4 regions of the Vibrio sp. R11-SG3-ISO3-SZ genome follow, and region 1 is predicted to be linked to each of the others. Evidence: predicted binding sites of a transcription regulator. Region 1 holds the regulator's gene; each other region holds the start of a gene.
The links. The regulator PurR, encoded in region 1, represses purine synthesis genes. The targets are predictions, from matches to a motif close to TNANGNAAACGTTTNCNTNA.

Region 1 (5,738 bases):
TCCTTCGCTGCGTAACATTTCACACACGATGTGTGCTTGTGGTGGGGTTGTAGCAATAAAAATTTTCAAGACGCTTGCCCATTGGATTGCGGTGTCGCTTTGAGCTTGGCCATTACCCATTTGGCAATGATTGGGAATACCCCGAGCAACGCAAAAGAGGCGAGTACTGTTGGAGAGACGATGCCTGACAAACTGTCGATTTGCGCTAGCTGGGTCCCGGCGTTGAGGTAGACGGCCGTGCCCGGCAACATACCCAGTTGACTGACCAGATAGAAGCGCGCGATGGTGATGGGCGTAAGACCCATCAAGAGGTTGATCAAAAAGAATGGGAATACCGGGATAAGGCGCAGTGAGAAGAGATAAAACGCACCATCTTTTTCGACCCCTTGATTAATTGTCGCGAGCTTATCGCCAAACTTGCTTTGTACCCACTCTTTGAGTAGAAAGCGGCTGCTTAAAAACGCCAATGTGGCACCTATAGTACTGGCAAAAGAAACGAGCAATAAACTGGTCCAAAAGCCAAACAGCGCAGCGCCAAGCAAGGTGACAACGGCCGCTCCAGGGATCGAGAAGGCGGTGATAGCGACATAGGCGAAGAAGTAACTCAGCGCGGCGAGGGCAAAGTGGGCGTCAATGATTTCAGCCAGCGCTTGCTGCTGGGCTTTGGCGTTATCAAGTGTCAGGTATTGACCAAAGTTTGCGCCTAAAAACACAATCAGAGCGAGCAAACCAATACCTAAAAGCAGTTTCTTGTTCATATGGATCCCTTTGAAAACATCATCATTGATCATTGTTAGATATGAACCAAAAAGCCAGTAAAAAATTTCGCCCTAAAGGGAAAAATACGTTGGATTCTATGACGAAGGAATGGAAACGCTAGAAAAGCATCGGCTAAAAACGTCTCAAGCCAGCGGTGTGGGCTGGCTTGAGACGGGGATTGGAATTACTGAACGCTATCGCTGACTAGCTTTGCAGCTGATTCAGGAGCTCGTCGCGTCTTGCTTGAGGGACCACAGACCAGTGCGTGCCTTTAATTGCCCCCTCAAGTGCCCACAGCAGGTCGATGCTGACGTCGGCAGAGTGTGTGGAACGAATCGCTTTATACGCTTCCACTGCGCCCGTCTGCTCCAAACGGGAGACACTGTCGATACCCGCTTTCTTGAGCATTCGCTCGGTCGCTAGACGCAAGTTCGGCAGATCTTTCAGGCGCGTTGGTTTGGCGTTGGTTTGACGCTGCTTGTCTTTGTTGGCCGCCTCTAGTGCAGTGTTTGCCATCGCAATAGTCTGAGCGACATCCTGATCCCAGTCATGGCCAAGGGCATAGTATTTGGTGACCACAGGGAAACCACGTTTTTTATACACGTATGGCTCGAGTCCCTGAGCATTAAACAGTTGGGCCAACGAGTCGTCGGCGCGTATGTGAAGTTTGTCATTTACCACGAGGGCAAACATGATGTCATCAGCGAAGATTCCGAATCCACCAAACATTGAGCGAGACTTGATCTTGCCCAATGGTTCAAACAATCGCATTGAGTCTTTTAAAATTGGTTTATCCATGCTGTTATTCTCGGTGTATTACAATACGCCACCAAATTCAGGTCCGAGAGATTAGCAAAAATATGCAGGTTTTGTGTCAGTAGGGTGTCATTCTGGCTCATAAAAGAATAATCCTACTCACGGTGTGAGCGCATAATGCGCGCGCAACGTTTAAGTCATTGTATTCTTTGCTTTTGATAAAGAATTACGAAGTGCACATTTGCCATCGGCAACCCCGCTACCAAGCAGTCATCAACGTTGATATCGTTGAGTGGCTGCAACAGGCCGGAAGCTTTGCGTCCCATCCTTTCGAAATGGTTTGCCCTGTTCGTGGCATTCGTCGAACATAATAAGCATAAATAATTTATGGGCTAAACATCACGTTTTGATGGGTTAAATGTGATCTTAGTTCATAAAATAGAGGGGTGTTACCGAGAGAATAAAGCCCAGCGGATGAGAAGTATTCTCGCTGGGCTAGTCGATGTGATGTGCTGAACTTGTTCGTTGGTCTATTTCACCGTCGCCACGGTATCGCGCTCGACGATTTCTGGGTGCATTTCAAAAATACGTTTTTCATGCTCTTTGTCTTTAATACGTTCGAGCAAAATCTCAAATGCGTTTTTACCCACACGGCGCTTCGGCTGGTGAACCGTCGTTAGCGGTGGTGAAAAGTACTCGGCTAGCTCAATGTTGTCATAACCAATGACCGACATGTCTTCTGGAATACGAATGCCTTTTTGCTGTAAACGGCTCATCAAACCGAGCGCCATCGTATCGTTGAAACAGAATACTGCGGTTGGCTTTTCGTCCATGGCGACGATTTTGTCCGCGGCAAGCACGGCGGTATCGCACTCAAAGTTACCTTCTAAGATCCAATCTTCGTTGACGCTCAAACCCGACTCGTTCATTGCGCGCTTAAAGCCTTGGATGCGCTCTTGGCAGGCCGCTTTTTCAAAATGCCCACTCAAGCAAGCAATGCGCTTGTGGCCGTGATCAATCAGGTATTTTGTTGCGAGGTAGCCGCCTTCTTCCGAGTTGTCGATGATTTTATCGGCTTGTGAGCTTTCCGGGCCCCAATCCATCACCACCTTAGGGATGTCTTTATGACGGTCAAGCATTTCGCTCAACTCTTCGGTCAAATCTGAACACATCACTAAGATGCCATCGACGCGCTTTTCCGCCAGCATGCGAATGTAGTCACGTTGTTTCTCGTAGATGCCGCCAGTGTTACACAAGATCAAGGTGTAGCCTTGACGGTAGCAGTAGCTCTCAACCCCGTCGATCACTTCCGAGAAGAAAAGGTTGGTCGATTGAGTAACCAGCATGCCTATTGTGCGTGTCGAGTTACATTTCAGGCTGCGTGCAACGGCACTTGGGGCATAGTTCAACTCTTGAACCGCTTCCATCACTTTTTCTTGCGTGGCTTCAGCGACAAAGCGTGTTTTGTTGATCACATGGGATACAGTGGTGGTCGAGACACCCGCTAAGCGAGCGACGTCTTTAATCGTGGCCATATGGTTTTGTCCTGTCGATGACTGCCTACTATTCTATGAAAAGTTAAGTCTATAAAAGTAAAGTCTATACAAAGTTTAGAGTATGTAGACAGAAAGTATCAGAAACACAAAAACCGCCCTCAAAAAGCGGTTTGTATTTATTAGTTTTATCGTTTGCGGACCGAATTGTAGTCCGCAACGTCGATTTGGGCAAATAAAAAAACCGCCTTTGGGATCTCGCCACACCTTTTGTATGGGCTTAATCGCTATCGCCTTGCAGGTAGGCTTTATCCAATTGAATGAACGCGCACAATAGCGACGACAGCGCCGCATAGAAGCCGAATGTGTCGAGGCGCTGGCAGCGCTCGGCAAACCTCTCAATCCAAGGGAGTAGATGCTGCTCAATAAAATCGGCTTGCTCTTGGTAGGCGAGATGCGTGTCGCCTGCCGTCTGCTCTGCTGCATGAGCGCCGCGCACAATCAGGTTACCTAAAAAATCCAACTCTATCGCGAGATGATCAGAAGGTTCATTGAGCCCTGAATGCACGGCCACGCCATGTTGTTGGAGCAGAGTGTCCATCTGTTTGGCGGGCTCCCCATTGAGCAGTCCGGATTCATCTAAGTAGACAGAGGCGTAAGGCAACGCGCTGTCTCGGTCGGATTTTAAAAACAGGTCGCAATAGTCGGCTGATAGTTCCAACTGAGCATCTGGCCTGTCTTGCAATCGGTTCAATGCATCGATGAGCCTGTCTGCGGCTACGTTAAGCTCAGGGGTTTGTGCAAGTCCCGTCAGAAAGGTACGTGTGTCCACCGAATGATATTGGGCCAGCTCTTGCTCTGAGAGCTCTTTGGCAAACACGCTCGAAAACCACCAGTAGAGCTCGGCGCGTTGCTCATCAAAGGCGCGCTGCTCTTTTTCGGCGGGAGATAAAGGGTCGGAAATCTGGGCGTTAGGTGTCTCTGGCATGATGGGCTCTCAACTGAATCAGATGCCGTTAAGTCTAACGGATAAAAATGAACAGCGGTCAACCTGATTATGAGAAGAAATGGTCAAATATGGCAATTTGTGAACAGGGCAGCAAAGCTTGCTTTGCATCAATGAATCGCCAACTTTTCACCTCCCAAAGAGGACAAAGATGGAGTTGTGACTAATTATGAATAGAATAAAGCCATTGAATCAGTGTTTGAATAAGTGAGTAGAGCCGATGAGCTACCACATTTTGGTTGTTGAAGATGATGAAGTGACTCGCCGTAAATTGGCGGGCTACTTTCAAACCGAAGGGTATCAGGTGAGCCAAGCTGAGAATGGCGCGCAGATGCGCGACGTACTCAGTAGCAGTCGGGTCGATTTGGTGATGCTGGATATCAATCTGCCCAGCGAAGATGGCTTGATGCTGACGCGTGAGCTGCGCAGTCAATCGGACATCGGTATTATCTTGGTGACCGGGCGTACCGACAGCATTGATAAGATTGTTGGTCTAGAAATGGGCGCGGACGATTATGTCACTAAGCCATTTGAGCTTAGGGAACTGCTCGTCAGAGTCAAGAACCTCTTGTGGCGCATCGCACTGGCTGCGGGAGCGCAAAACGCGGGCAGCGATCAGCAAGACGGCGTGGTCCGCTTTGCTGAATGGACGTTCGATATTCAGCGCCGCGCTTTGAGCCGAGGGGATGAACCGGTCAAACTGACTAAAGCAGAGTATGAGCTTTTGGTGGCGCTCTCCTCTCACCCTAACCAAGTGCTCAGTCGGGAACGCATTCTTAATATGATCAGTCATCGTGTGGACGCACCCAATGATCGCACTATCGATGTCCTGATTCGACGCATGAGAGCGAAGATGGAGGCGGATCCAAAAAATCCGCAGATATTCGTCACCGTGCATGGCGAAGGCTACATGTTCGCCGGAGATTAACGTAGTTCGGCAATTAACGAGCGAAAATTGACGCAAAAGAAACGAAAAATCCAGGCATGCAGCCTGGATTTTTGTTTTAGGTCGAAGACGTTATCCGTCTACGCTGGCGGCCGGTTAAACGTCGCTCTGCGCAGCCTCCACCTCTAAGGCTTGCTCTTCATAATCGGACGCCCAGTCGCGGAGGTGTTGCCAAATGGTGCCCAGCGTTTCATGCCAGTAGCGCTCAGTTTGTTCGAGATATTTGCCCTTCGGCGCGTACTTCTCCCACGCTTGATCGATGTTTCTCTGCGCTAGGTAGTTGGTCGGCGCGGCGTAAGGTTTCAATCCTGCGGAGTGGAATTCATTCAGGGCACGGTTCATGTGACTGGCCGATGTGACCACCACCAACTTCTTGTTCTTAACGAACGCTGCCGCTTGGCGCGCTTCTTCCCAAGTATCTTTGGCGGTTTCGAGCAGAATGATGTCAGATTTAGAAACGCCAAGCGCCAGCGCTACTTTAGCCATCATGCGCGCATTGCTCACTTCAGAACCGGCGGCATAGCCTGAGAGAATCAGTTTAGAGCCCGGATAAATTCGCATCACACGAATCCCTTCGGTCAAACGCATTAGGCCGGCGCGACTCAGTTCTGAGGTGGGCGGAATGTCGTCGTCCACAACATGGCCGCTGCCAAGCACCATCACATAATCAATCGATTCATCGACAGGAAAAAAGGCCGAGTATTGGCGCTCGATAGGCATGAGAAGACGTGATGAAACGGGCTGGAAGGCAACGAGAAAAATGCCAACAAACGAGAAG
Region 2 (5,738 bases), on a different contig from region 1:
ACGTATTTGTGCCGTTGTGTGGTAAATCAGAAGATTTGGTGTGGCTTGCCACCAAGCACAGTGACGTGCAAGGGGTGGAGCTGAGTAACATAGCAGTGCGCGCCTTTTTCGCTGAGCATTTTTATACGCCATTGGTGATTCCTCTCAATGGTCAGCATGAGCTGTTTCAATTCGATGAGCTCTCTATCTACACCGGAGACGTCTTTACCGCGCCCGTCAAACCGGTCGATTTGGTCTATGACCGCGCAGCCTTAGTGGCGCTGCCTGAAGAGATGCGTGTCGACTATGTGGCAAGAATTCAGTCGTTACTTAAACCCGGTGGGCGGATTTTACTGGTCACCTTAGATTATCCTCAATTGGAGATGACGGGCCCCCCATTTAGCGTGGCCGAGCAGGAAGTTCGTGCTCTGTATGAGGGGTATCAAGTGACCAAGCTCTATCGAGATGATGCCGACGAACGTCATCCAAAAATTGCGAAGCGCGGTTTGTCACGCTTTGCCGAAGAGGTCTATTTGATTCAGGCGCCATCATGAGGCGACGATCGGAACTCTGACAATCGGCGAAAATAAAAAACTCTGGCCATTACGGACCAGAGTTTTTTATTACTTAAATAGACATAGGAGTGAACCTATCAGTAAATCACCTTGATCTTACCGGCTGCGTCGACGGCGCTCTCGATGGCTTGCTCAATGGTGTCACGGCGTGTAATCGCAACGCCAAGACGGCGGCGACCGTTGATATCAGGTTTACCGAATAAACGCAGCTGGGTTTGAGGCGCGCTGAGTGCCTGTTGCATGCCTTCAAAACGAATGTCTTGTGAGGTGCCTTGACCTAACACGACGGCAGATGCGGCAGGGCCGTATTGAGTAATGCTGCTGATTGGCATGCCGGTAAACGCGCGGACATGCAGTGCGAACTCTGAACTGTCTTGTGACATCAAAGTGACCAGGCCGGTATCGTGTGGGCGCGGCGAAACTTCATTAAAAATCACCGTGTCGCCTTTGATAAAGAGTTCGACACCAAAAATGCCGTAGCCGCCTAATGCATCGACAACGCTTTGCGCCGCATGCTGCGCCGCTTTTAGCGCCTTATCCGACATGATTTGTGGCTGCCAAGACTCACGGTAATCGCCATCTTCTTGGCGATGCCCAATTGGGGCGCAGAAATGAACGCCGTCAACGGCGCGTACCGTCAGTAGGGTGATTTCGTAATCAAAATCAATAAAGCCTTCAACAATCACGCGACCTGCGCCAGTGCGGCCGCCATCTTGAGCGTATGCCCAGGCTTTTTCAATGTCTGCATCTGTCTTAATGACGCTTTGTCCTTTACCCGATGAGCTCATCACAGGCTTGCACACGCATGGCAGACCGACCGCCTCAATCGCTGCGGTGAATTCGTCATAGTTGTCGGCAAATCGGTATGGAGAGGTGGTCAGAGAGAGCGTTTCCGCGGCTAAGCGGCGAATGCCTTCACGGTTCATAGTCAACTGTGTGGCTTTCGCACTCGGCACGACATTGAGACCACGCGCTTCAAGCTCGACCAGCTTGTCGGTTGCGATCGCTTCAATTTCTGGCACGACATAGTGAGGTTGCTCTTTGTCGATGATGGCTTGCAGTGCGTCGCCGTCAAGCATGTCTAGTGTGTAACTGCGATGCGCGACTTGCATAGCAGGGGCATCTTCATAGCGGTCACACGCGATGACTTCTAAGCCCAGTCTCTGACACTCAATGGCGACTTCCTTACCCAGTTCACCTGAGCCGAGGAGAAGAACACGCGTTGCATTTTGACGAGTCGCTGTACCAAACATAATCAACCTTTTAGAGATGTAGAATTTGGCGCTGATCATACGAGGATAGATCTCAAAAGGCAAACGTTTGCGTCCATCTCAATTTTGTGACTTATATTAGGACTCTTGCATGTATTTGTTGGGTATGTAGCATAAATCAGAGTTATAATCTTAAAGTGACTTGTTGTAGAGTAATCATCAAATAAGAATGCAATACGATCCTAATAATTCCATCAAAATTCCAATCGACACTCTAACCGTCGGTATGTTTGTCACCGCACTGGAAGACAACAAAAAGGTGAACCTAGCAAATGCTGGGCGCGTGCCGTCAGAGCAAGCCGTCAATCAACTGATCAAAAATGGTATCCAATTCGCTTGGGTTGACGAAAGTTTGTCTGCTAAAGGTTGCACTTTTAAACCCGTGCAACAGCCATTCGATGACTCGCACAACATTTCGCCACCTGCGGCGGTAGAATCGGTGAAGACCGAGGCAGTTAAGCGTAAAGCCAAAAGCCGTTTTTCCATGCAGAAGAAAGCGAGCAATATTATTCGTGAAGCCAAAGGGCTCGCTCATCGCGTATTGACCCAAACTTTTGATGGTAAAACGGTCCATGTCGATGAGTTCGATGACTGGGCGGAAGATTTGATTGAATCGGCGCTGGTGGACTCCGATGCGCTGCAATGTGTTTCAGCGCTGCGCAACAAGGACGAGTACCTATTGGAGCATTCGGTCAATGTGGCCACCTTATTGGTGACCTTTGGTAAACATCTGCAATTACCAAGAGAGATGCTCAAAGAGATGGCGATCGGCGGCATTATTCATGATGTGGGCAAAGTGAAGGTGGATGATAAGGTGCTGCACAAACCGGCACGCTTAACACCGGAAGAATTTGAGCACATGAAGCTTCATCAAGTGTTTGCGAAAGATATGATCATGTCCGTGACTGGGCTCAGTGATGTGAGCCGTGATGTCTGTCTGATGCATCACGAAAAACTGGACGGCAACGGCTACCCGAACGGCCTTAAAGGGGATGAAATTCCACTGCACGGTCGCATGAGTTGCATTGTGGATATCTACGATGCCCTCACCGCGGATCGCGTCTACAAGCGCGGAATGAGCTCGGCAGAGGCGTTTAAAATTCTATTGAGCCTCACGCCCAATCACCTCGATCGTGACTTGGTGTATAAGTTCATCAACTGTATCGGTATGTACCCAGTGGGGGCGTTAGTCGAACTCAGTGATGGGCGAGTGGGCATCGTCTGGACATCCAATGAATCTGAGCCGTTGAAACCGGAAGTGAAGTGTTTTTACTCGCGTAAGAACAAGCATTATGTCGATGTGGCTTTTGTCGATCTCAAACGCAGTAGCGTCAAGATTGCCAAAGCGATTGCGCCAAGTCAGCTAGAAGTGGATGCGACGCCGTTCTTTGACGTTTGATGCCTCGATAGTGAGCCGCTACTTTTCGTTGTAGGCAGAATAGGTCTTCGCAGGCAACACTGTCACCGTAAACAGAAAAAGCGCCTTTTACTCACGTTATGTGGATAAAAGGCGCTTTTTTATCGAGCACAATTTGTCGGCGTTAAAGCTTAGATCGCAAGATAGGTCAGTGGAATATCTGGTCCCAATACTTCAAGGGTCGCTTGCGTGTCGGCCAGGTGGCTTATTCCGCCTTCGGCCATCTCTGCCAAGGCTGCAGATTCAATCTCGCTGAAGGATTTTCCGGCCATCAACAGTTGAATTAACGCGACTTGCAGTGGTGGCAAGCTTGGGTTGAACGCGGCGTTTTCAGCGTACGCACCGAGATAGGTCGAGCCATCGGTGGTTTTGAGTGCGACACCGCTCAGGTTGTGAGTGTAAGGTGAGTGGCTCATATTCAGCGCTTTCAGTGCTGCTTGTACCAACTCGTCACCCTCTTCACTGTGATAGCCGTGATTGACCTCAGACATCAAACCCGACTCAATGCCGAGATCGCTAGGGCCAAAGGCTTCTGGCAGATAGTCGTGCAGAGTCTTGCCTTCACGTTCAGGCAATTGAACCGTGAGTTCTTTTGCCGTCGACAGTTCATTCATAAACTGACGACAGTGGCCACAAGGGCTGTAGTTGATGGTGATGTCAGAAATGCCTTGCTCGCCTTTCATCCACGCGTGGCTGATGGCACATTGCTCGGCGTGTACCGTTTGACCGAGTTGCACACCGGCAATCTCAACGTTGGCACCGAAATATAAGCGACCCGTTAAGCCGCGCACAATCGCGCCCACGTAGAATTTAGACAGGGGGGCGTAGGAGAACGCCGCCGCGACAGGCAAGAGCATCACTCGCGTATCAGCATCGTTGTTACCGCTGATGTTTTTTAACTGCTCAAATTGGTCGGCTGACAGGGTGGCATCAAATGACTCGCTCAGCACGATGGGTTTGAGGTAATCGGCAACGTCGCTAGGGAGCTGTGTCAGGGCTTGTTCTATGCGGCTGGTCATAGTAAATCCTTTATTGTTATTTCAGAGTCAAGCTCGATGCTAGGGAAAACATAGCTAGGTTGTTGACATCTTGTGATACTGGACAATCATTCTATGCGACGCACCAAACAATACAGTGATAAAAATCACACTTACGATTGTAACGAGTGCAAATTTACTGATAGATGAGTGATGTCACACAATTCTGGCGCGCTGCCTAGCCGCAGCTAGTGCGATAACCAGAGTGCCAGAGCGAAAAATGACGGTGCCAATATGGAGGTGATCACGCCACATACCACCAGAGCCAGAGAGCTAAACGCCGCATCTTGCGCGTTTTTCTCCGCACAGGTCGCGGTGCCAAGGGCATGTGAGACGGTGCCCATGGTCAGACCCTTTGCAATTGGGTGGGTGATGTTTAACAGCCCGTAGATAGGGTAGGCGAAAATTGCCCCAAACAAGCCGACCAACAGCACTAAGATCGCTGCAATCGCGGGTTCGCCGCCCAAATGGCTAGAGACTTCCATCGCAATCGGCGTGGTTACCGATTTGCCGAGTAAACTGGCGATCAAGGTTAAGTCGGTGTCTAGGCTAACGGCAATCAGACTGGCCGTCGCCATTGACAGGACGCTACCCACGCCGCATGCCAACATAATGATGCGCCAATTGGCCCGAATTTGGGGGAGCTGCTCATACAGTGGGTAGGCCAAGGCCACAACCGCAGGCTGCAGCAGGAGATTGATCCAGTGATTGCTTTCGTAATAGGTTTCAAAAGGAACGCTCAGCCAAGTCAGAAGCGGGATAAGAACCGCTAGGCTGACCAGCAGCGGGTTCATTAACGGTGAGTTGACTCTGCTGCACACCCAACGCGCACTCAAAAACACCACCACAGTTACGAGTAGCCACATCATTGGTCGCCTCGCTTAAGCAGGCGATCCAGCATCCAGCCCAGAGAGACGAGGACAATCGCTGTGCCACCAATCGCACTTGCCAGAATTGGCCACGCATTGTGGTAGAGCAGATCGAAGTGTTCCATCAAGCCGACACTGATGGGCACAAACAGCAGTACCATATAGCGAATAAACAGCGTCGCACCGGGTTTGACCCACTTTGAGGGCACCAAGCCGCTTGCCATCAAGGAGAACAAAATAAGCATGCCGATGATGCTGCCGGGAATCGAGGTCTCCAGCCATTGCTGAATATTAAGACCGGCGATCAGGCAGAGAAAAATCAAGCCAAATGAGATGAAGTAGTGCAATAAAGTACGAGGCATAAGAGCGGTGTTGCCTTAAGAGACCAACTGTTGAACGTATTGATAGACCGATTTTAAGATAGCGACTTTCTTTTCGTCACTTTCATGTTCATGAACTAAGTTTTCCAGATTGATCATGTAATCTTCAATGCGACTTTCGAAGTACTCGCGGCAATGCGCCGCCCACTGCTGCTGCTCTTTTTCATCCAATGTCCATGGGTAGTGGCGTGCGCGGTAGCGAAATAGTAG
Region 3 (5,738 bases), on a different contig from region 1:
ACCACCACGGAATTCAATCAGGCGCAAATCCAGTTCGCTTGCGTGACCTGCTAGGAATCGAGCGAGGAGTTTGTTGGCATTCCCGCGTCCAGTGTGGATATCACAGCCTGAGTGTCCGCCTTTTAAGCCTTTAAGAATAAGCTGTCGGGTCACATAGCCCGCGGGCAGAGCTTCGCGTTGGATCTCGAACGTCATTTCACCGTCGATACCACCGGCACAACCCATGTACACTTCACCCTCTTGCTCAGAATCGGTATTAAGCAGAATGTCGCCTTCTAACCAACCCGCTTCAAGACCAAATGCGCCAGTCATGCCTGCTTCTTCATCAATCGTCAGCAGCACTTCTAGTGGCCCGTGTTTAATGTCATTGGACGCCAATACCGCGAGACAAGACGCCATACCAATGCCGTTGTCCGCACCCAAGGTTGTGCCTTTGGCGGTGACCCACTCACCATCAATATAAGGTTGGATCGGGTCTTGGGTAAAATCATGATCCGTGTCTTCGTTTTTCTGCGGCACCATATCAATGTGAGCCTGCAGAACCACACCTTTTTTATTCTCCATCCCTTTGGTCGCCGGTTTTTTGATGAAGACGTTGCCGGTTGGATCGCGTTTGACTTCTAGGCCTTGATCGGTCGCCCAATCAATGATCATTTGCGCTAGGGCTTCTTCGTGTTTCGATGGGTGAGGAATGGAGCAAATCTTGTCGAAAAACTGCCACAAAGGCGCTGGTGACAAGCTGCTAATTTCAGAATGGAACTCAGACACGGATAACTCCTTATAATGAGAGATGGCAAATATTGTCTTATGCACCAAATGATGAGTAGCACAAACATCCAAACTTGCCGATTTGATGTTGGTCAGAATAGCACTCTCAAGATCGATACCCAAGTGAGTTGATGCAAACTGCAGCGAAAAGTGCCTACCCCTCTATCGACGCGATATTCAATGATATGATTATCAATCTGACAGATTAACTTAGATTCTAGTGATTTTTATGTAATTAAATTACAGCTGTGTTTTGATTTGAATCAGTAATTGCACTTTTTTGTGACTTTTATCACTCGGGGTGTTGTAATTTAATTTCTATAAGGTATATTTGTAACCACTTCGGCAGCGAAGTAAAAACGCTCAAAGGATGAGTCCGAGTTATCGCCTCCAAGGAACTGAGAAATCAATCATTGTAATGTGTTTAATTGATTTAGAAGGTGATGTTATGAAAGGTTTACCAAGTGCAGCGTTCTGGCTAAACAAATCTGTTTATACAGGAAGCTTTACTTACCCCACTAGCTTTGGTTACTAACACTGAAAGCTTGTTTATCTCGAACGTTATGTTCACCCCCTAATATTGGAATATATTTGCAGCGCCGTTTTCGCTGACATGATTCAACCGCCACTCATTTTGAGTGGCGTTTTTTTATCCGCCAACTCACCGATTTCTCCTTATTAATGCCATTCTCTGCATATTATGCACATAAGCACGTGTTACTCAGGTTACAAACTGCCGTTCTGGATTTGAAAGTTTACAACATGGTACAAAAGTTCACCGTCTGAATGATGATGTCTTTTCTTTCTATCTTTATGAATTTTATTTGTTTTTGTTTTGTTTGTGGCTCTTTTATAGCGATAGGTTGCCCATTTACAACCCGAAATATTGATTAGAGTCATAATTCTATCTGGAATTTACTATTTGATGACTTTATAATTCCGCCAATCGATTACGCAACCGTTTACTTTTTACCCTTTTAGGATTCGATCATGTTCGAAAAACTGTTCAAACTCAGTGAAAATGGCACGAATGTCAAAACTGAGATCATTGCCGGTGTGACCACATTCCTGACAATGGCTTACATCATTTTTGTCAACCCAGCTATGCTGGCCGATGCAGGGATGGACAAGGGCGCTGTCTTTGTTGCGACCTGTTTAGCCGCTGCGATTGGCTGTTTTATCATGGGCTTTGTCGCTAACTACCCGATTGCATTGGCGCCAGGTATGGGCCTCAACGCGTTTTTCACTTATGGCGTTGTTTTGGGTATGGGCCACTCATGGCAAGTCGCGCTCGGTGCGGTGTTTATCTCTGGTTTGATCTTCATGGCGCTTTCGGTATTCAAAATCCGTGAGTGGATCATCAACTCCATCCCATTGTCGCTGCGCACGGGTATCTCTGCGGGTATTGGTCTATTCCTTGCGTTTATCGGCCTACAAAACTCAGGCATCGTCGTTGATAATCCAGCGACCTTGGTCGGCTTGGGCCACATCACAAACCTAGCGCCAGCCTTGGCCGCCTTGGGCTTTTTCTTGACCATCGGTTTGGTGTACCGCGGCGTTCGTGGCGCTGTGATGATCGCGATCCTTATTATCACCGCACTTGGTCTATTGGTAGGTGATGTGCAGTGGGGCGGAGTGATGTCGACACCACCAAGCATTGCGCCGACCTTTATGGAAATGAACATTGCAGACGTGTTTGAAGTGGGCATGATCTCAGTGGTCTTTGCTTTCTTGTTTGTTGATCTCTTTGATACGGCGGGTACGCTGGTGGGTGTTGCAACTAAGGCGAACTTCATCAAAGAAGACGGTAAACTACCACGTTTGAACAAAGCACTATTGGCGGACTCAACAGCAACGTCAATGGGCGCGGTACTCGGTACCTCAAGCACCACGTCTTACGTAGAGTCTACGGCAGGGGTTGCGGCAGGCGGTCGTACTGGTTTAACGGCGGTGGTTGTTGGCGTGCTGTTCTTGTTGGCACTGTTCTTCTCGCCTTTGGCTGGCATGATTCCTCCATACGCGACCGCTGGCGCACTGTTCTACGTAGCGATTCTAATGATGTCTGGCTTGGTCAGCATCGATTGGCGTGATCTAACAGAAGCGGCGCCGGTTGTGGTGACGTGTCTGCTGATGCCACTGACTTACTCAATCGCAGAAGGTATTGCACTGGGCTTTATCTCTTACGCTGCAATTAAGTTACTGAGTGGTAAAGGACGCGACGTGTCTGTGAGCGTTTGGGTACTGTCGGCAGTCTTCTTACTGAAGTACGTCTTCGCTGGTTAATCACAAACATTGAATCAACAACGCCACAGCGCTTTCGCTGTGGCGTTGTTTTATAGAGAATATAATTCGCCATTGGTATTGGCCCCCGCTTCCGGTAAAATAATCGTTTGCGTAGCTTTTCCCCTATTTGGCCTGGTGCATCAAGCTGTAGGTTGTATCAACTTAGCTTGTTTTTCAGGGGATGCCGATTGGACAAAACTATTAGGTTATTACAATGAGTAAAAAATTCATCATCACTTGGGATCAGATGCACGCGTACTGTCGTGAACTTGCAGAAAAGCAGATGCCTGCCGAGCAATGGAAAGGGATTTGGGCTGTAAGCCGTGGCGGTTTAGTACCGGGCGCTATTTTAGCGCGTGAACTCGGCATTCGTTACGTGGATACCATCTGTATTTCAAGCTATGATCACGATCACCAACGTGATATGAGCGTATTGAAAGCACCTGAAGGTGACGGTGAAGGTTACCTTATCGTTGAAGACCTGGTCGACAGTGGTGACACAGCACGCAAACTACGTGACTTGTACCCGAAAGCGAAATTGATCGCCGTGTGCGCGAAACCATCGGGCGCTGAGCTTTTAGATGACTACGTGGTTGATATCGCTCAAGAGACTTGGATTGAGCAACCATGGGATATGGCGATTCAATACATCGAACCGATCAATCGCAAGCAAAAGTAGTGCTTTTTCACTCTTGGGTGAATGCATTGGCGATTTCAATAAAGAATCTTGATAAATGACCCTTTCTTGGGTCATTTTTTTTATTACTATGAAAGAATCGAACGAATACACGAGTAATGTGATGTCGGAAGAAGTAAGCAAAAACCTGTCTGAGACGCTGTTTGCCAAAGATAAAAAAGCCAAAGAGACGTCGGAGTTGATTGCCTACATGCCATCAAGTCAGGCGCTGCTGGATGAAAAACGTGTCGAAGACGGCTACAAATGGTATCGCAACTTACGCCGCCTGCAATGGACATGGCAAGGTCTACAACCTATCGAAATCGAAGGCGTATTAGCGGCGATGGCCTCCTCAAAGCATTCGCGTACCCACGATGAGTGGCTAGATACTGTGATGGGCTATCACAGCGGGAACTGGAACTTCGAGTGGACAAAGTTGGGTATGCTGCATCAAAAGCGCGCGCAACAACTCAAAGGTGAAGAAGCGGCTGATGAGCTCTTTAACGCCTCCCTTTGTTACAGTATCGCTGGTTATCCGCACCTCAAAAACGATACGCTCGCCGCTCAGGCGCAAGTGTTGGCGGGCAATGCTTATGAGGAAGCAGCGAAACAGACTAAGTACACCATCAAACGGCTAGAGATCCCGCATCAAAATAAAAAAATCGTCGCCCACCTTCACTTAACTCGCACTGATGAGCCACAACCTGTGGTGATGGTGAGCGCGGGTCTCGATAGTCTACAAACGGATATGTGGCGTCTATTTCGCGATCATCTAGCCAAAAAAGGCATCGCGATGCTCACTATCGATTTGCCGTCTATGGGTCACAACACCCATTGGAATCTGACGCATGATAGCTCTTGTCTGCATCAGGCTGTGCTCAATCAATTGGTTGATATTCCTTGGGTTGATCATCACCGAGTGGGGTTGATCGGGTTTCGTTTTGGTGGCAATGCCATGGTGCGTTTGTCATTTATGGAGCAAGAGAAGATCAAGGCGTGCGTGACGCTAGGGGCGCCGATTCATGACATCTTATCGTCTCCGGATAAAATCAAGCAGATGCCCAAGATGTATCTGGACGTGTTGGCATCGCGCATTGGGAAGAATATTGTCGATATCAACAGTCTGGCGATTCAACTGATGGCATGGTCGTTGAAGGTGCAAGGTATCTTAGGTGGGCGTAAAACCAAGGTGCCTATTTTGGCGATGAACTTAGAGCGAGATCCTGTTTCTCCCTTTAGTGACAACCGATTAGTCGCCTTGTACAGCCAATACGGCAAAGCGAAGCAAATCAGTGCTAAGACAATTACACAAGGATATGAGCAATCCCTCGATTTAGCGATCAAGTGGCTAGAAGATGAGCTAATTAGATGACATTGTGGGTTTTTTAGACGACACTAAAGTAATGACGTACCGCATCTAAAGTGTCCGTCACACCGTGTTCCAGCCAACAGATAATAATGAATATGGAGATTCACTATGACTGGAGAAAAAAAGACCCCGACGCATTTTCGCTTGTTAACCACACTGCGTGCTATTGGTCCCTATCTGCGAGAAGTACAGAGTTCGGAAGGGGCGTATCTATTTGATTGCCTGTCTGTGTGTGTCAACGACAAGAAATCCCCTGAAAAGCGCGAGTTTTGGGGCTGGTGGCTTGAGCTTAGCTTAGTCGACGGCTATTACGAAGCGCGTTACCGTACTGGCCTTTATGATGTCAGTGGTGAATGGCGAGACGACCCCTTGCCGAAAAAGGCCGTGGAAGAGGTCACCAAAACCCAAGAAGCGTTTCATCAAAAATTGATTGAAACCTTGTCAACGGAGTTTGATCTCGAAGTAAAAATGCATCAGCAATCGGTCGAATTTGTCTAAATTTCATTGATTGACATTGAATCCTAGTAAAAAGGCGCGTTATCGCGCCTTTTCTACTTGTGAAAAGCGGATTTGATTGCTAAAACAACAGGTCAGTTTTTTAACCATCCTTATTTCTCATTCAAAGTAGAAGTGTCATGAATC
Region 4 (5,738 bases), on a different contig from region 1:
GTGCTTCAAAACGCTCAGATTCGTTGCGAACAAAACGTGGCCACAAATCAGCGCCAGGGATCAGCTCTTTCAGGTTCGATAGCATCTGACAGCCGTTACATACACCAAGAGAGAAGGTATCGTCACGGTTGAAGAAGCTTTGGAACTGCTCACGTGCTTGTGGGTTGAATAGGATAGACTTCGCCCAACCTTCACCAGCACCTAGTACGTCACCGTAAGAGAAGCCGCCACACGCCACAAGACCTTGGTATTCATCCAACGCTGCCTGACCCGTTAGGATGTCGCTCATGTGGATGTCGGTCGCTTCAAAGCCAGCACGGTCAAATGCCGCTGCCATTTCAACGTGAGAGTTGACGCCCTGCTCACGCAAGATAGCCATTTTCGGCTTCGCACCTTTTGCGATGTAAGGCGCAGCAACATCTTCGTTGACATCAAAGCTTAGATTAACGTTCAGACCTGGATCAGAGTTGTCTTTCTTCGCTTCAAACTCTTGGTCAGCACAGGCAGGGTTATCACGTAGACTTTGCATCTTATGTGTGGTCTCAGCCCAGATAGTACGAAGTTCTGTACGAGAGCGCTCAAGGATAACCGTCTCACCCGCGGTGATAACAAAGCTGTCTGTTGCTTCTACTGAACCAATAACGTGAGAACATGCCTCTAGGCCGTTGGCTGCTAGGACTGCTTTCACTGCGTCTAAGTCATCGTTCTTCACCTGAACAACCGCACCGAGCTCTTCGTTAAATAGCGCGGCAAGCGCATCGTCGCCTAGGTTTGCGATGTCCGCTTTCACGCCACAGTGACCCGCAAAGGCCATCTCTGCCAAGGTCACGAACAGACCGCCATCCCCTTTATCGTGGTAAGCCACCAGCTTGTCATCACGAACTAGCGTTTGCATGGCGTCAAAGAAGCCTTTTAGCTGCTCTGCGTTATCCACGTCCGCAGGCTTATCACCCAGTTGTTTGTAAACCTGTGCGAGTGCTGTCGCGCCTAGACGGTTCTTACCGTTACCAAGGTCAACGAGAACCAGTGACGTCTCGCCTTTGTCAGTATGTAGCTGAGGCGTTACTGTCTTACGAACATCTTCAACACGACCAAATGCGGTGATCACCAATGAAAGTGGTGAGGTCACCTCTTTGCTTTCACCATTATCTTCCCATTTAGTCTTCATCGACATGGAATCTTTACCCACCGGGATAGTAAGACCTAGCGCTGGACATAGCTCTTCCCCGACGGCTTTCACTGCTTCGTAAAGACCGGCATCTTCACCTGGGTGACCTGCTGGAGACATCCAGTTCGCTGACAGTTTAATGCGCTTGATATCACCGATATCTGTCGCTGCAATGTTTGTTAGAGACTCACCTACTGCTAGACGTGCTGATGCACCAAAGTCGAGAAGAGCCACTGGTGTGCGCTCACCCATAGACATCGCTTCACCGTGGTAAGAGTCGTAGCTTGCTGCGGTTACCGCGCAGTTTGCCACTGGAACCTGCCAAGGACCAACCATCTGGTCACGCGCAACAAGACCAGTTACCGAGCGGTCACCGATAGTGATCAGGAAGGTTTTCTCTGCCACTGTTGGTAGGCGTAGAACGCGATCAACCGCTTCGTTAATTTCGATGCCATCGCGTTCAATCGCTGGGCTATCGACTTTAAGTGTTTTCGCATCACGGTGCATCTTCGGCGTTTTACCCAACAAGATGTCCATTGGCATATCGATTGGCGTGTTGTCGAAGTGAGAATCTTCTAGTGTTAGATGACGCTCTTCAGTAGCCACACCGACCACCGCGTAAGGCGCACGTTCACGCTTACAGATGGCATCGAATACTTCCATATTCTCTGGCGCCACTGCCATTACGTAACGCTCTTGAGATTCGTTACACCAGATCTCAAGTGGGCTCATGCTCAGCTCGTCGTTTGGTACGTCGCGTAGCTGGAATAAACCACCACGTTCGCCATCATCACACAGCTCTGGTAGTGCATTTGAGATACCGCCTGCACCCACATCGTGGATAAACGCGATTGGGTTGCTCTCACCAAGCTGCCAACAACGGTCGATCACTTCCTGACAACGACGCTCCATCTCTGGGTTTTCACGCTGTACAGAAGCAAAGTCAAGATCTTCCGCAGACTGACCTGACGCCATTGAAGAGGCCGCACCACCGCCAAGACCAATGTTCATCGCAGGACCACCCAGTACGATGAGTTTTGCACCCACAGGGATCTCTTTCTTCTGAACGTGCTCGTCACGGATATTACCCATACCACCAGCAATCATGATTGGCTTGTGGTAACCACGGATCTCTTCACCCGCATGAGAGGTCACTTTCTCTTCGTAAGTACGGAAGTAACCCAGTAGGTTTGGACGACCAAATTCGTTGTTGAACGCCGCGCCACCTAGAGGGCCTTCTAGCATGATATCAAGGGCGTTAACGATACGACCTGGCTTACCAAAATCGGTTTCCCATGGCTGTTCAAAACCTGGAATACGTAGGTTAGAGGTAGTAAAACCAACCAGACCGGCTTTAGGCTTGCCGCCAATACCCGTTGCACCTTCGTCACGAATCTCACCACCAGAACCGGTAGACGCACCTGGCCAAGGCGAGATAGCGGTTGGGTGGTTGTGCGTCTCAACCTTCATTAGGATGTGCGCGTCTTCGTGGTGGTAGGTGTATTGACGAGTATCAGGTTCTGGGAAGAAACGACCTACTTTTGAACCCGTCATGACTGCTGCGTTATCTTTGTAAGCAGACAAAACATGATCAGGTGTCGTTTCAAATGTGTTCTTGATCATCTTAAACAGCGACTTCTCTTGATCAACACCGTCGATCGTCCAGTCTGCGTTAAAGATTTTATGACGACAGTGCTCTGAGTTTGCTTGAGCAAACATCATCAGTTCGATGTCGTTCGGGTTGCGACCCAGTTTAGTGAAGTTTTCTACTAGGTAGTCAATTTCATCTTCCGCCAGTGCCAAGCCCAAGGAAACGTTTGCCTCTTCAAGCGCAAGACGACCGCCCGCAAGAATATCAACGTGAGCAACAGGCTTAGGTTCAGCAACGCTAAACAGTGCAGAGGCAGCATCAAGCTGAGTAAATACGGATTCCATCATGCGGTCATGGATGAGTGCTTTCACCGCATCCACTTGTGCGTCGTTTAACGCCACCGATGATTCAATGTAGTATGCCGTACCACGCTCTAGACGCTTAACGCTTGAAAGGCCACAGTTATGGGCAATGTCGGTGGATTTAGAAGACCAAGGAGAGATGGTGCCCGGACGAGGAGTCACAAGCAACAAAAGACCTTCAGGTGCGTGCTCTTCGATCGTTGGGCCGTAGGTCAACAACTTTTCTAGCTTTGCTAGTTCAGCGTCAGACAGATCTGCGGTAAGGTCAGCAAAGTGCATAAACTCAGCGTAAATACCTGTCACAGGCAGGTCTTGTTCACGACAAAGTTCTACTAGTTTGTTAACACGAAACTCAGAAAGAGCTGGGGAGCCACGCAAAATTCTCATGTGCTTAGGTCTCTTATGCAATTGATTAAGATGATATTGGAATAAATTCAATACGTTATAAAAAACAGTTCAAACCTATGCCAATCGCACCTCTGCGTTTGCGAGCGCATTATATAGCAATTGGTTTTGTGATGTAACACCAAACGCAACCGTTTGCGTCATTTTTTTTCATCGGCATACCGCCAGCACAATCGCCGCAAAGCCTTTCTTTCCTGTCCCGTCCACAAGCTCACCCTGTACGGAAGAGCATGAGCCATCATGGCCGGTGAACATGATGATTTTTTGAACTCTGCGGCTTCGCCGTCGATAGTTTCTTGCCTTGTGATGACACTTTGATATAAATGCCCTACTGGAAGTATGAGACTCTCTTTAATGAACAAGTATGACTTTAGCCCGCTGAAAGCCTTGTGCGCGCTGCTTTTTTCTGCGCTTTTTTTGACGGGATGCCAAATTGAATCTAAGCCGAAAAGCGAATTAGACCAAATTCGCGAACGTGGAGTGCTTCGCGTTGGCACCCTCAATAACCAGCTCTCCTATTATATTGGTCCTGATGGCCCGGCAGGCCTTGATTACGAAATCGCCCGTGAATTTGCCAACGAGCTTGGTGTGCAATTGGAAATGAAACCGGCCTATCGCATTTCGAGCCTCTACCCAGCGCTGGAAAAGGGTGAGATCGATATTATCGCGGCGGGCCTCAGTCAATCACCTGAGCGCATGAGCCGATTTCGCCCTGCCCCCGCCTATTATTACGTCAGTCAACAACTGGTGTATCGCAAAGGGCAGTGGCGACCACGAAATCTAGAGCAGTTGATTGAGCGACAGGCCGAGCTCATTGAAGAGAACGACGGCAAGCCCGTTTTAAGTATTGTCAGTGACTCTCACTTCAATACGACGTTAGGAGAGATTCAAATCGACTACCCGGAGTTTACCTATAAGGTCGACGCCAATGTCGATGTCAATGACCTGCTCAAGCAAGTCTCTGATGGTGAACTGCTATTTACCGTCGCAGACTCGGTCGAGATCTCGCTATCACAGCGGATTTATCCCGATGTGGCACTGGCGTTTGAGCTGACCGAAGATCAGCCCATCTCCTGGTTCTTACGACGCAGCCAAGACGAAAGCCTCTACGCCTTGCTGATCGAGTTCTTTGGTCATCTACAACAATCCGGGCATCTCGCCTCACTGGAAGAGAAATACATCGGCCATATCGACAGCTTTGATTACGTCGATACCCGCGCCTTTATCCGCGCGTTGGATTCCACGCTACCGACGTGGTCGCCACTGTTTAAGAAATACTCCGATGAATTTGATTGGCGATTGGTCGCAGCACTGGCTTATCAAGAATCACACTGGAACCCTCGCGCTAAATCACCAACTGGGGTTCGTGGCATGATGATGCTGACGCTGCCGACGGCCAAAAGTGTAGGTGTGACCAACCGACTCGATCCCGAGCAATCGGTCAGAGGTGGTGTTGAGTACTTGCGGCGCATGGTGGCGCGCATTCCAGACACCATCGAAAGCCACGAGAAAATTTGGTTTGCGTTGGCGTCGTACAATGTCGGCTATGGTCATGTAATGGACGCCCGCCGCCTGACGAAAAAACAAGGCGGTAATCCCGATGCCTGGTCAGATGTCAAAGACAGACTGCCCCTGCTTCGCCTTAAGAAATACTACAGTACCACTCGCTATGGCTACGCGCGAGGTGATGAAGCACGCAACTATGTGGAGAATATTCGTCGCTACTATCAGAGCATTATTGGTCACGTTGAACAGAAGGAGTCCAGCATTGAGGACTTGACCGTTGACGATCTGGTGGTGATCGAACTGCCAGATGAAGAAGAGCCGGAAGGCGAGGCCGTCATCGAACAAGAAATCGAAAGCGCCTCTTCCGCTGACAGCCATCTCGATCAATAATAAGCCGAGCACAGAGCTTAGCGTCGCGAACTCTCGCGCGCTAAGCCCATTTCTATCCTGTGCCTAATCACTCACGTAACATTCTTAAAACGGTAACATTGGACGGTTATAAGAATCGACACCTAGGACAAAGTATCCTTAGGTGACACATGAGTGTCTGTCGTTAACATTAGCTAGGAGGTTGTTTTATGCGTCGACGTAAACTGCAGTCAAAACGCCTTAACAAGACTGTATCAGCGAATCGCCGAAAGCGAATGATCAGCAACAACAAGAAGAAAGTCATCGCACGTCACCGTGCATTTATGCAACTCATTTG

Region 2: purT (formate-dependent phosphoribosylglycinamide formyltransferase) is a predicted target of PurR. The motif match lies at 1,863-1,882, and genes of this name have one in related genera.
Region 3: AC6R1O_RS10630 (NCS2 family permease) is a predicted target of PurR. The motif match lies at 1,719-1,738, and genes of this name have one in related genera.
Region 4: purL (phosphoribosylformylglycinamidine synthase) is a predicted target of PurR. The motif match lies at 3,650-3,669, and genes of this name have one in related genera.

What each region holds. Positions count from the first base shown of each region.
Region 1 is NZ_JCBDGX010000150.1:28,389-34,126, forward strand. It holds gene AC6R1O_RS17030 (putative signal transducing protein) at 1-69, opposite strand, end outside; gene AC6R1O_RS17035 (TVP38/TMEM64 family protein) at 66-758, opposite strand; gene AC6R1O_RS17040 (TfoX/Sxy family DNA transformation protein) at 964-1,557, opposite strand; cyclic di-GMP riboswitch class I at 1,762-1,870, opposite strand; gene purR (HTH-type transcriptional repressor PurR) at 2,046-3,050, opposite strand; gene torD (molecular chaperone TorD) at 3,289-3,996, opposite strand; gene torR (two-component system response regulator TorR) at 4,235-4,942, shown strand; gene elyC (envelope biogenesis factor ElyC) at 5,057-5,738, opposite strand, start outside.
Region 2 is NZ_JCBDGX010000040.1:6,305-12,042, reverse strand. It holds gene AC6R1O_RS05330 (thiopurine S-methyltransferase) at 1-533, shown strand, start outside; gene purT (formate-dependent phosphoribosylglycinamide formyltransferase) at 632-1,807, opposite strand; gene AC6R1O_RS05320 (cyclic di-GMP phosphodiesterase) at 1,995-3,224, shown strand; gene cdd (cytidine deaminase) at 3,374-4,261, opposite strand; gene AC6R1O_RS05310 (LrgB family protein) at 4,468-5,145, opposite strand; gene AC6R1O_RS05305 (CidA/LrgA family protein) at 5,145-5,510, opposite strand; gene sbcB (exodeoxyribonuclease I) at 5,526-5,738, opposite strand, start outside.
Region 3 is NZ_JCBDGX010000083.1:1,848-7,585, reverse strand. It holds gene AC6R1O_RS10640 (aminoacyl-histidine dipeptidase) at 1-768, opposite strand, end outside; gene vcdP (small protein VcdP) at 1,139-1,303, shown strand; gene AC6R1O_RS10630 (NCS2 family permease) at 1,759-3,051, shown strand; gene gpt (xanthine phosphoribosyltransferase) at 3,266-3,730, shown strand; gene frsA (esterase FrsA) at 3,852-5,099, shown strand; gene crl (sigma factor-binding protein Crl) at 5,205-5,594, shown strand; gene proB (glutamate 5-kinase) at 5,732-5,738, shown strand, end outside.
Region 4 is NZ_JCBDGX010000077.1:63,405-69,142, reverse strand. It holds gene purL (phosphoribosylformylglycinamidine synthase) at 1-3,508, opposite strand, end outside; gene mltF (membrane-bound lytic murein transglycosylase MltF) at 3,881-5,422, shown strand; gene AC6R1O_RS09940 (hypothetical protein) at 5,611-5,738, shown strand, end outside.